Regions from separate parts of the Paenibacillus sp. KACC 21273 genome, predicted to be linked through region 1. Evidence: predicted binding sites of a transcription regulator. Region 1 holds the regulator's gene; the other holds the start of a gene.
The links. Region 1 encodes NrdR, which represses ribonucleotide reductase genes. Its sites were predicted from a motif close to AACACNATATATNGTGTT; they were not measured.
Positions count from the first base shown of each region.

Region 2: nrdI (class Ib ribonucleoside-diphosphate reductase assembly flavoprotein NrdI) is a predicted target of NrdR. The motif match lies at 3,995-4,012, and genes of this name have one in related genera.

Region 1 covers NZ_CP117876.1:3,732,750-3,738,136, reverse strand. The annotation lists gene mutM (DNA-formamidopyrimidine glycosylase) at 1-707, shown strand, start outside; gene coaE (dephospho-CoA kinase) at 717-1,313, shown strand; gene PQ460_RS16400 (lytic transglycosylase domain-containing protein) at 1,310-1,873, shown strand; gene nrdR (transcriptional regulator NrdR) at 1,997-2,476, shown strand; gene PQ460_RS16390 (LysR family transcriptional regulator) at 2,685-3,566, opposite strand; gene PQ460_RS16385 (tautomerase family protein) at 3,733-4,128, shown strand; gene PQ460_RS16380 (aldo/keto reductase) at 4,129-5,091, shown strand; tRNA gene PQ460_RS16375 (tRNA-Leu) at 5,165-5,248, opposite strand.
Region 2 covers NZ_CP117876.1:4,415,941-4,421,327, forward strand. The annotation lists gene nrdF (class 1b ribonucleoside-diphosphate reductase subunit beta) at 137-1,105, opposite strand; gene nrdE (class 1b ribonucleoside-diphosphate reductase subunit alpha) at 1,366-3,450, opposite strand; gene nrdI (class Ib ribonucleoside-diphosphate reductase assembly flavoprotein NrdI) at 3,437-3,805, opposite strand; gene PQ460_RS19370 (glycoside hydrolase family 64 protein) at 4,455-5,387, shown strand, end outside.

The DNA of each region.
Region 1 (5,387 bases):
TTCAAGGGCATACGATTGAGAAAGTAGAGCGTCGCGGGAAGTTTTTGCGTATTGTGATGGATCATTTGGTATTGGTTTCTCATTTACGTATGGAAGGACGCTATGGAGTTTATACTCAGGATGAACCTGTTGAGAAGCATACTCATGTGATTTTTCATTTTACAGACGGTACTGAACTTCGGTACAAAGATGTTCGTCAATTCGGTACAATGCATTTGTTCAAAAAAGATGAAGATTTGCAGTCGAAGCCACTGATGCATCTGGGGCTTGAACCTCTTGCACCGGAATTTACAGCAGAGCAATTTATCCATATGATGAGCAAGCGCCGTACGATGATTAAGCCTGTATTGCTTAATCAGAAGTATGTGGTAGGGATCGGAAATATTTATGTCGATGAAGCGTTGTTCCGTTCGGGGATTCATCCAGAGCAGATTGCTAATACATTGTCAGCAGAACAATTAACTCGTCTGCATGAAGCGATAGTATCCACACTTGCGGATGCTGTAGAAGCAGGTGGTTCGTCGATCAAGTCGTATGTAAATGGTCAAGGCGAAATGGGCATGTTCCAGCACAGTCTACGTATTTACGGTCGTAAAGCAGAACCTTGTTATGAATGCGGAACACTTGTCGAGAAGACGGTTGTCGGCGGAAGAGGAACACACTTTTGTCCGGTGTGTCAGCCGCTACCTACTCGTCAGAAACATTGAGGTGATATCATGAATATCGGGTTAACCGGAGGAATCGCCACAGGTAAAAGTTCTGTCTCGGCATGGTTATCATCCAAAGGAGCCAAGCTGATTGATGCGGATCTGATTGCGCGGGAAGTGATGATGCCGAATCATCCTGTGCTGGCTCAAGTGGTACAACGCTTCGGCACAGACATGTTGCAAGCAGACGGAACACTGAATCGCAAAAAGTTAGGGGAACATATCTTCACCCATCCCGAAGAACGGAAGTCGCTTGAAGATATTACCCATCCTGCGATTCGTGAATTGATTCAGACACGTACGGTAGAATTAGAACAGCAGTATCCGGATACATTGGTTGTAGCAGATATTCCGCTGTTGTTGGAAGCCAAAGGGGTCTATACGTTTGATCAGATTATGGTCGTATATGTGCCTCAGCCTGTTCAATTACAGCGTCTGATCTCACGTGATGGACTTACTGAAGAACAAGCTTGGAAAAGGATTAACGCTCAGATGGATATTGAGCAAAAGAAAAAAGTAGCTGACATTGTAATTGATAATAGCGGTACCCTTGAGGACACGTATGCTCAATTGGAACAGTTCTGGCAGAGTAAAGGTCTTTCATGAAGAAATTGGTTCGTAAACGATTTCTTTTACCGCTATTCGTGCTTGTTGTGATTGTGGTTTTTTTCAATAGTCGCTGGCTAGGATGGATTTATCCGATAGAGTATAAAGAAGAGATTCGTGCTCATGCTTCTGCTTATGAAGTCGATCCTTTTCTAGTTGCTTCTATTATTCGAGTCGAGACTAACTTTAAGCCCAGTATGGAATCCAAAAAAGGCGCACTCGGTATTATGCAACTGATGCCGAATACGGCGCAATGGATTATGGAGCAAGCACACTTGGACAACATGTCACTGGAAACGGTCAAGCATGAGATCGATCCGAATATTCAGATTGGTACATGGTATCTTAGACAGCTTAATCGTCAGTTCGGCGGTAACAAAATCGCTGTAATTGCTGCCTACAATGCAGGTCCTGGTAATGTAAAATCATGGCTAAGTTCCGGCAAATGGGACGGTACATTAGAAGATGTCAAAGATATTCCTTTCGGGGAAACGAGACATTATGTCCAACGTGTATTATATTATTATAAGCAGTATACTGAATTATACGATGCCTTTTAGATCGAACAAGCACTATGTTGGATTCTGTAACTCATATTTACTCACATCCTGAATATATATGCATGAACTTAACTGAAATGATGTCCGAATGAACGGTTGGCGAGAAAGGAAGTGACGTGAGCAATGAAATGTCCATATTGCAGTCACAATGGAACCAAGGTGCTGGATTCCCGTCCAGCCAATGATAATAAATCGATTCGTCGTAGACGCGAATGTGAAAGTTGCAATCGCCGATTTACGACGTTCGAGATGGTGGAAGAAACACCGCTAATTGTGATCAAAAAAGATGGAAGTCGTGAAGAATTTAGTCGTGACAAAATCCTGCGCGGTCTGATTCGTGCTTGTGAGAAACGTCCGGTATCGGTAGATCAACTGGATATGATCGTCTCTGAAGTGGAAAAAAGTCTACATACTACAGCGATGGCAGAAGTGGAAAGTCGTGCTGTAGGCGAATTAGTCATGGAACAGTTGTACCCTGTCGATGAAGTAGCTTATGTACGTTTTGCTTCGGTATATCGTCAATTTAAAGATATTAATATGTTTATGAAAGAACTCAAAGGTCTGCTGTCAAAAGAAGACGAGAGCGATAGCTCAAATAGCTAATTGCTGTTAGATCGCATTAAGATTGCTAATAAAGGTATGAACGTCTATTGTATATTTCAAAAAAAGAGCACTTCTACAGTAACAAGTAGAGTGCTCTTTTTGGTATATTGCTTATTCTTGTGCTCTTATATTTATACATGGCGATTTCTTTATAAAAGCATGGAAGCGACTACGATTTATGATTGAATCCACATCAAATTGAAGATTACTATTCACGGAGATTTTTAAAATACTTCCGAACTTCTTCTACAAACAGTTGCTGCATACCGCTGTTATATTTTATACGCCGGGGTTGTAAAATGCCAATCTGCAAATGGTGATTTACAGAAGGAAAAGGTAAAACAGTATACGTATCATCTACACTCAAAGAAGACGGTACAATCCCGATCCCATTTAATTGTTCAGCATAAAGCGGAATTAAAGAAAGTTGATTAATTGTGTAAAATAACGGTTCTTGCTCATACGTTCTAAAAGCTTTTTCCACCTGAAAGCGATACTTGCACGACGATTGTCCGATAATCAACAAATGTGATAATAATTCATGTATAGTCACTGCTTGGGTATTCGCCAATACATGATTAGCCGGTATAATTAGCGAGATTGATTCTTGTTGTAAAGGTTCAAATACATAATCGTGAGACGACTCCGAATCTGCACATAAAGCTAACGATATTTTCTCCTGTTGTAGACACTCTTGCAAAAAAGCCGAATTACCTACTATAATCTCACAAGTGATTTTGGGTCGATATTGTCGAAATTGATATAAAATAGCAGGCAAATAACGATCTGCCCATGTCTCTGTGACACCAATCTGTAAAGTACCTATTTCTTCTTCATTCAATTGCTTGGCTATATCACCGACATACCGCCAGTGATGGATTAATTGATCGACTTGTTCAGCAAATCGTTGCCCGGCAGGTGTTAAGGTCGCTTCCCAATTACGATAAAACAAAGTCAATCCTAATTCTTTTTCTAATCGTTTGATCTGGTTAGTAATTGTTGATTGAGCATAATTCAGCTTTTCGGCTGCTCTAGCAAAAGTACCTTCTTGCATCACGGTCTGAAAAGCAATCAATTCTGTTAAATCCATAGTACATCTCCTTAGTACATTTTTCTTTTGCTATCTTCATCGGTAAAATGAATGATCTTTATGATTATTATCTATTATATAAATAAAGAGAATATAGATACAATCATAGTATTCATAAAAGCTTGTATCAGTATCAACCAATTCAATCGTATGGAGGATCAGCGATATGCCATTTACAAGAGTAAGTTATATGCATAATCAGTATAATGCAGAACAGTTACAACAGATGAGTCAGGTTATTTTATCGGCTTTAATCGATTGTTGTGATGTACCGGAGAATGATTGTTTTCAAGTCTTTCATAGTCATCAACCAGAACAGTTTGTATATGATCGACACTATTTACAAGGAGATCGTTCAGATGGATTATTATATATCCAGATTACCTTGAAGTCTGGTCGAGGCGTGGTCAAGAAGACAAATCTGTATAAACAGTTAGCAACAGCGTTAGCACAAAAAGTCGGTATTCGGATCGAAGATGTATTTATCATATTGGTCGAGACTGAATTCGAAGACTGGTCATTTGGAAGTGGACTCGCGCAGATGGTTAAGGAGAACAATTGAATGGATAAGCAGATATTAGGTAAATCGAATATTCCAGTATCCAAAGTAGGTCTGGGAACGATGGCATTTGGAAGATGGATCGATGCATCTGCTTCACAACGTATTATAGATCATAGTCTAGATATCGGTATGACTCTGATCGACACTGCTAACTTTTATGGGAAAAGACAAGATATCGATCATATCGGAGATGGATTAGGCGAGCAGATGATTGGGAATATTCTTAAAGGAAAACGAGATCAGGTTATACTTGCGACCAAAGTAGGCATGCGTATGGGTGAGGGCAAGATGGACGAAGGATTGTCACGCCAGCATATTACACAACAGATCGACCATTCGCTCCAACGTCTGCAAACCGATTATATCGATCTGTATCAAGTACATGAGTTCGATCCTCATACTCCACTGGAAGAAACGTTATTTGTATTACATGAGCTAGTACAACAAGGTAAAGTTAGAGCGATTGGTTATTCCAATTTTGCTGTAGATCAGCTACGTTCTGCTTATGAGATCAGTCATACACATCAATGGACAGCATGTGCTTCGATTCAATCTGAGTTCAATTTGCTTGCTCGTGCAGTAGAACAAGAAGTATTTCTTTACTGTGAGCAAGTGGGTATCGGCAAGATTATTTACAGCCCATTAGCCAGAGGAATATTAGCAGGACGGTATAGATCACTGCAAGACATTCCTGTAGAAAGTCGCCTGGCTAAAGGAGAAGAACGGATTAAGCACTATTTTACCAACGAGAACTTCGCCAAAGTCGATACGTACCGTCAAATAGCAGAAGAAGTAGGATGTACGCTGGTACAGTTAGTGCTCTGGTGGACAATCGAACATCCGCAAGTTGATTCAATGCTGATCGGAGCAAGTCGTACAGCGCATATCAATGAAATAGAACAAGTTCTACAATTTGGAGCTATGCCTGCATCATTAAGAGACCATATAGCATCTATTCATTGAATATCTTAAAGCAATAGAAATATAAAAAAGCCCATCCCGCAATATACGAGACAAGCTTAGTAAACAATAGGGATGCGGTCAAGAGGACTCGAACCTCCACGGGGGTAAGCCCACACGGACCTGAACCGTGCGCGTCTGCCAATTCCGCCATGACCGCGAATATGTAACTTCCACATTAATCATGAAGTATGTCTAAGAAGTCAATGTGGGAGTGGTGAATAAATCACCGTAAGTACGATTATATCGGATTTGAAAAGTGAATACAAGTTTTTTTGCTTGTTGTATCAACGTAATTA
Region 2 (5,387 bases), 680 kb from region 1:
CAATTCGAAAGGAGCGAAGCGTTCGCCTTGTAAGAATCGGATTTTGACTGCAACGCAGTCGTTTAAAAAAATCCGATCTTACTCAGCGACCGACCGAATGATTTCTTTCCCATAGCGGTTTCTCAAGAAAGCTATTTTAAAAATCAAATTTAAAATCATCATCAGTCAAACGCTCAACGTTCATCGCACGCACATATCCATTTCCTTTTTTCGAGAAAAAGTCATGTTGTTTCGTATGTGTGCTGATCCCGTTGAATACAATCGGATTTACTTCTTCTTCAGCAAATACAGGATCAAAGCCCAAATTCATAAACGCTTTGTTTGCATTATAACGAAGGAAGACTTTTACATCTTCAGTTAGACCGATTGGATCATAAATCTCTTCTGTATACTTCTCTTCATTCGCATGAAGATATGTCAGTAGACCTTCTAAGATTTCGTAAACGTCTTTTTGCTCGTCTTCTTCAAGATCATTGTAGATTTCTTGTGCAAGTACCCCTACATACACACCGTGAATACTTTCATCACGTAAAATCAAATCAATAATCTCACCGCTACACGTCATTTTACCTTGTCCAGCTAGATAAAGCGGATAGAAAAATCCACTGTAGAACAAATAGCTTTCAAGTAATACAGAAGCCGCCATAGCTAAAAATAGTTCTTTTGGCGAATTAATATTCAAATAGTACTGACGGATCGTTTCTGCTTTGGTCTGTAGACGTGGATTGTCTTCCACCCATTGGAAAATCTTATCGATCTCTTCTGTAGAAGACAATGTTGTGAAGATACTGCTGTATGATTTCGCATGAATCTGCTCCATCATCGCCATAAAGCCTAATACTGCTTTACGTTGCATCCCTTCGACGTGTTCCAATACTTTCGGCATACCTACGCCACCTTGAATCGTATCAAGTAGAGTAAGTCCTCCAAGCACTTTCATATACGTATCACGTTCGATGTCACTCAATTGAATCCATGACATTTTATCATCAGACAATGGAATTTCATCATCCGTCCAAAATTGCATAATATTTTGATTCCAGAACATCATTGTGAAATCATCATCAGGACGGTTCCAGTTCACAGCTTTGATAGGTCCAGTCATAAGTTAAAATTCCTCCTTTTAAACATTGGATACTACTTATTGCACTTTGGTAAAAGAACACAAGTATGTACTCAAACGGTACAGCCTACATATCGCCAAGCGCTTGCTGAAAGATATGATACCGGGCAAAAATCATGGTTCATTTGAATCCGATCGTGCTAATATTGCCAAGCACGTAAAGCATACAAAAAAGCCTAAAAAGGCTTTCTTGTATACTGCATAACTATAGATATTATTTTATAATCAACTACCGAAAAAGATTATACCGAGCAAGTAATACACTCTTCTACGCTAAGCAATTTGGTACGTGTATAGTAAAGTGATTTTAGACCTTTGTGTGCTGCATACAGGTAATAACGAGCCAATTGACGAGTCGTTACATCGCTACCTACATGAAGTACTGTTGAAATTCCTTGATCGACATGATTTTGGATTTCAGCAATCAGATCCAATACTTTAAATTGATTCATTTGGTAAGCAGATTTGTAGTAGAAATAGTTATCCTGTTGCATATATGGCATTGGATAGTAAGTCGTTGAGTTCGCATACGTACGAGTCTCAATTTGTTCTACAATCGGCATTACGCTAGATGTTGCATTTTGGATATATGAAATACTTGCTGTTGGCGCAATTGCCAAACGGTAAGCATGATATAGACCATGTTTCATTACATCAGCTTTCAGGTTTTGCCAGTCTGCTGGTGTTGGGATATACATATCGCCGAACAAATCGCTTGCACGTGTTGTTGCTGGACGATAATCAATTTCTAAATAACGATCAAAGTACGTTCCTTTTGCATATTCTGATTTTTCAAAATCAGCAAAAGTCGTTTGACGATCACGAGCAATTTCCATACTTTTCTCTAATGAGTAGAAATTCATCATCATAAAGAAAGTACGAACAAAGTCTCTTGCTTCGTCACTTTCATACGCAATTTTGTTTTTAGCAAGGTAACCATGCAAGTTCATAACACCAAGACCCACAGAGTGCATTTCACGGTTTGCTTTGGCTACACCCGGTGCATTAGCGATATCTGTCATATCACTAACCGATGTTAGACCCATAATTCCTTCATGAACGGATTCACGAATTTTGCCAAGTTCCATGACGTTTACCATATTAAGTGAACCCAAGTTACAGCTAATATCGCGACGAATAACATCATCTTGACCATAATCAGTAATCTCAGATGTTTCTTGTAATTGGAAAATTTCTGTACACAAGTTAGACATACGAATCGATCCGATATCTTTTAGTGCATGACCGTTATTCGCATTACTTTTGTTCATAATATACGGATAACCGGATTCTAATTGTACACTTGCGATTTTGGTTAGCATATCACGAGCACTCATGATTGCTTTCTTTTTGACACGATCATCAGCAAGCAATGTATCGTACATTTCATCGATATCTAGATCATCCAGATATTTACCATACGCTTTGTATACACTGTAAGGTGCGAATACATGCAATAGTTCATTATCTGCTGCTAATTCGTAAAAGCGATTCGGTACAACAAGACCGATTGACAATGTTTTGAGGCGTGTACGCTCATCTGCATTGATTTTTTTGCTATCCAAGAACTCCATAACGTCCCAGCCGAAAATGTTGTAATACGCTGCCCCAGAACCTTTACGTTGACCCATTTGATCTGCATAGGAGAAAGCATCTTCCATCAGTTTCAATACAGGCATAATTCCTTTTGCTGCACCTTCAACACCTTTGATCGGCTCACCGCGTCCACGAAGTTTGGACAAGTTAACCGCTACACCGCCACCAATTTTCGATAATTGCATACAAGTGTTTAGTACATGGTTAATCGAGTTCAAAGAGTCATCCATTTCTAACAAGAAACAAGAGACCATTTCACCACGACGACTTTTACCTGCATTCAAAAATGTTGGTGTTGCTGGTTGTAGACGTTGTTCCATCATGGATTTGGCAAGAGTTTTGGCATTATCCGCATCCCCGCGTCCCAAGTGAAGCGCCACGACTGCGACACGATCCGCATAATGTTCCAAGTATTGACTACGGTCATTCGTTTTCACTGCATAATCTGTGTAGAACTTGGAAGCCGCCATATAAGATGGAAATTGGAAATCATAACTGTGTGTAATCGCATATACTTCTTCTACATCTTGAGAAGTATAGTTTTTGTACATATCTTCATAATAATCGTTATCGATCATATAACGTACTTTGGTTTTGGTGTCCGGGAAGTTGATACTTTTACGAGCTACCTCTTCCATATATTCTACAACTGCTTCTTTATCTTTATCCAAACGGAAAAATCCACTCTCGTCCCGTTGCATCAGTAAGTTGTTCAATTCAATATGCCGCAATTTTATCTACCTCCTGTTGAAATCGTTGTGCGTCTCCTGTTGTACCTGCTAATTCGAACTTGTACACAACCGGTACATTATAACGTTCTGAGATTAGATCAGCACTCCGAGCGAATTTGTCTCCCCAATTACGATTGCCACTTGCTGCAACTCCGATCAGGCGATTGTGATTTCTCTCCAAAAAATGAACTACCTTATCAGGAATCTGACCAAATCCAGTTGTGTACGTTACCAGTACAAAAGGTTCATCCAACGTCAGCGCCTCATCAATCTGTACAGCTTGTACAGCAGGTAATTTTAATTTGTTGATAAATCGTTTTACATTGCCTGTTTTGGAATCATAAGCAATTAGCATGGTTGTGACATCTCCTTCTCGGTTCAATATGTAGTACTGTTCATCCGTTCAATCACTATATAAATACAGATAACAATGATCTAATATCATATAAGTGTTATCTACTCTAGCACGTATAATTAGCTATAACCTATATATTACCTGCTCAAACATCATAACCGCAATATATAGAAGGCTTTATCAAAGATATACGCTATATATAGTGTTGTCAATAGGAACTGAAGGTCTACATCTCGGCCCAAACATGCCTTAAAAACGGTCTATTTTTTCAAAATATCAAGTAAAACGGGCACTTCTTTGAACACGTATTTTACATACATCGCGATAATCATTTATAAAAAAATAATTTTCTTGACATACTAGATATAGTACATATCGTTTAACTTTTGCCGAACATTTCCAGATTATGCAGTGAACATAAATTCACTCTAAAATGAACATAAATTCCGGTCTATTTAGACGCTCAAGTATAAAACTTTAGCTGTTATTGAACAAAAAAGCAAATAAAAATTTCTTTAATTTAAGAAATCTTAGCATAGAAATACACAGGAGAATTACACATGCTTTTTGTATTGTATTTATTACCATATATTGAAATAATTAAAAGCGAACGTGGAATCGCATACAATTTGAATAGGAGGATATGTGTATGAAGAAAATGGGTTACTTCTTGCTTTTATCTATGCTTGTTCTTGTCAGCAGTCTTTTTCCACCAGCATCATCTTCGGTATCGGCAGCAGATTATACTCAAGGGGTTACTACATCCGGGACAACAGCCACTATCTGGTTCTCTTCCAACGTAAATACTTCCTGGGTCGATGTGCACTACTCGGTGAACTCGGGTAATCTGCAAAATCTACGAATGACCTATGACAGTGGATCTAAACGTTATGTACAAAATGTCGCCAGTGTATCATCCGGTCAGGTGATTCAATATTCATTTACGTACAATAATGGAACAGCCGCTTATGACACATCGAAATTTAGCTATACAGTCACAACAGGCTCAACCCCACCTCCCAATCCTGGAACAGGTGACAATTCGATCTACAGTATCCCAGCGTCATCTATACCAAACGCTACAGGGAGTGGAGCATTATCTTTCAAATTATTAAATGGTACCAAAGGTGCTTATGCTGATAATCAGATCTATTGGGGGATTCTAGGAATTAATCCTGCCACCAAACAATGGAGTTATCTTGATAACAACGGTCAATTGAAACCGATCTCGACGGCTCTCAATAATGCGACAGGGCATTTAACCAAGAACGGAGTGAATTACGCTAACATTTATAGCACGATCAGTCAGATCAACTGGGTGAGTATGCCCAAAATTGATTCTGGGCGGATGTTTATCTGCGTAGGCTCTCCATGTTATATCAAAACATATGATGATGGATTCGCAGGGCCTGATATTAATAATACAGCTGATCCGAACCGTAATATCTATTTTGACTTTGTTGAATTTACTGTAGACGGTACAGGATATCATGGAAATACTACTCGTGTAGATGGTTTTGGATTTCCTTTACAACACCGCCTTGTCAATCGTGCAGGTAATTATGATCAAACAGTAGGTGAA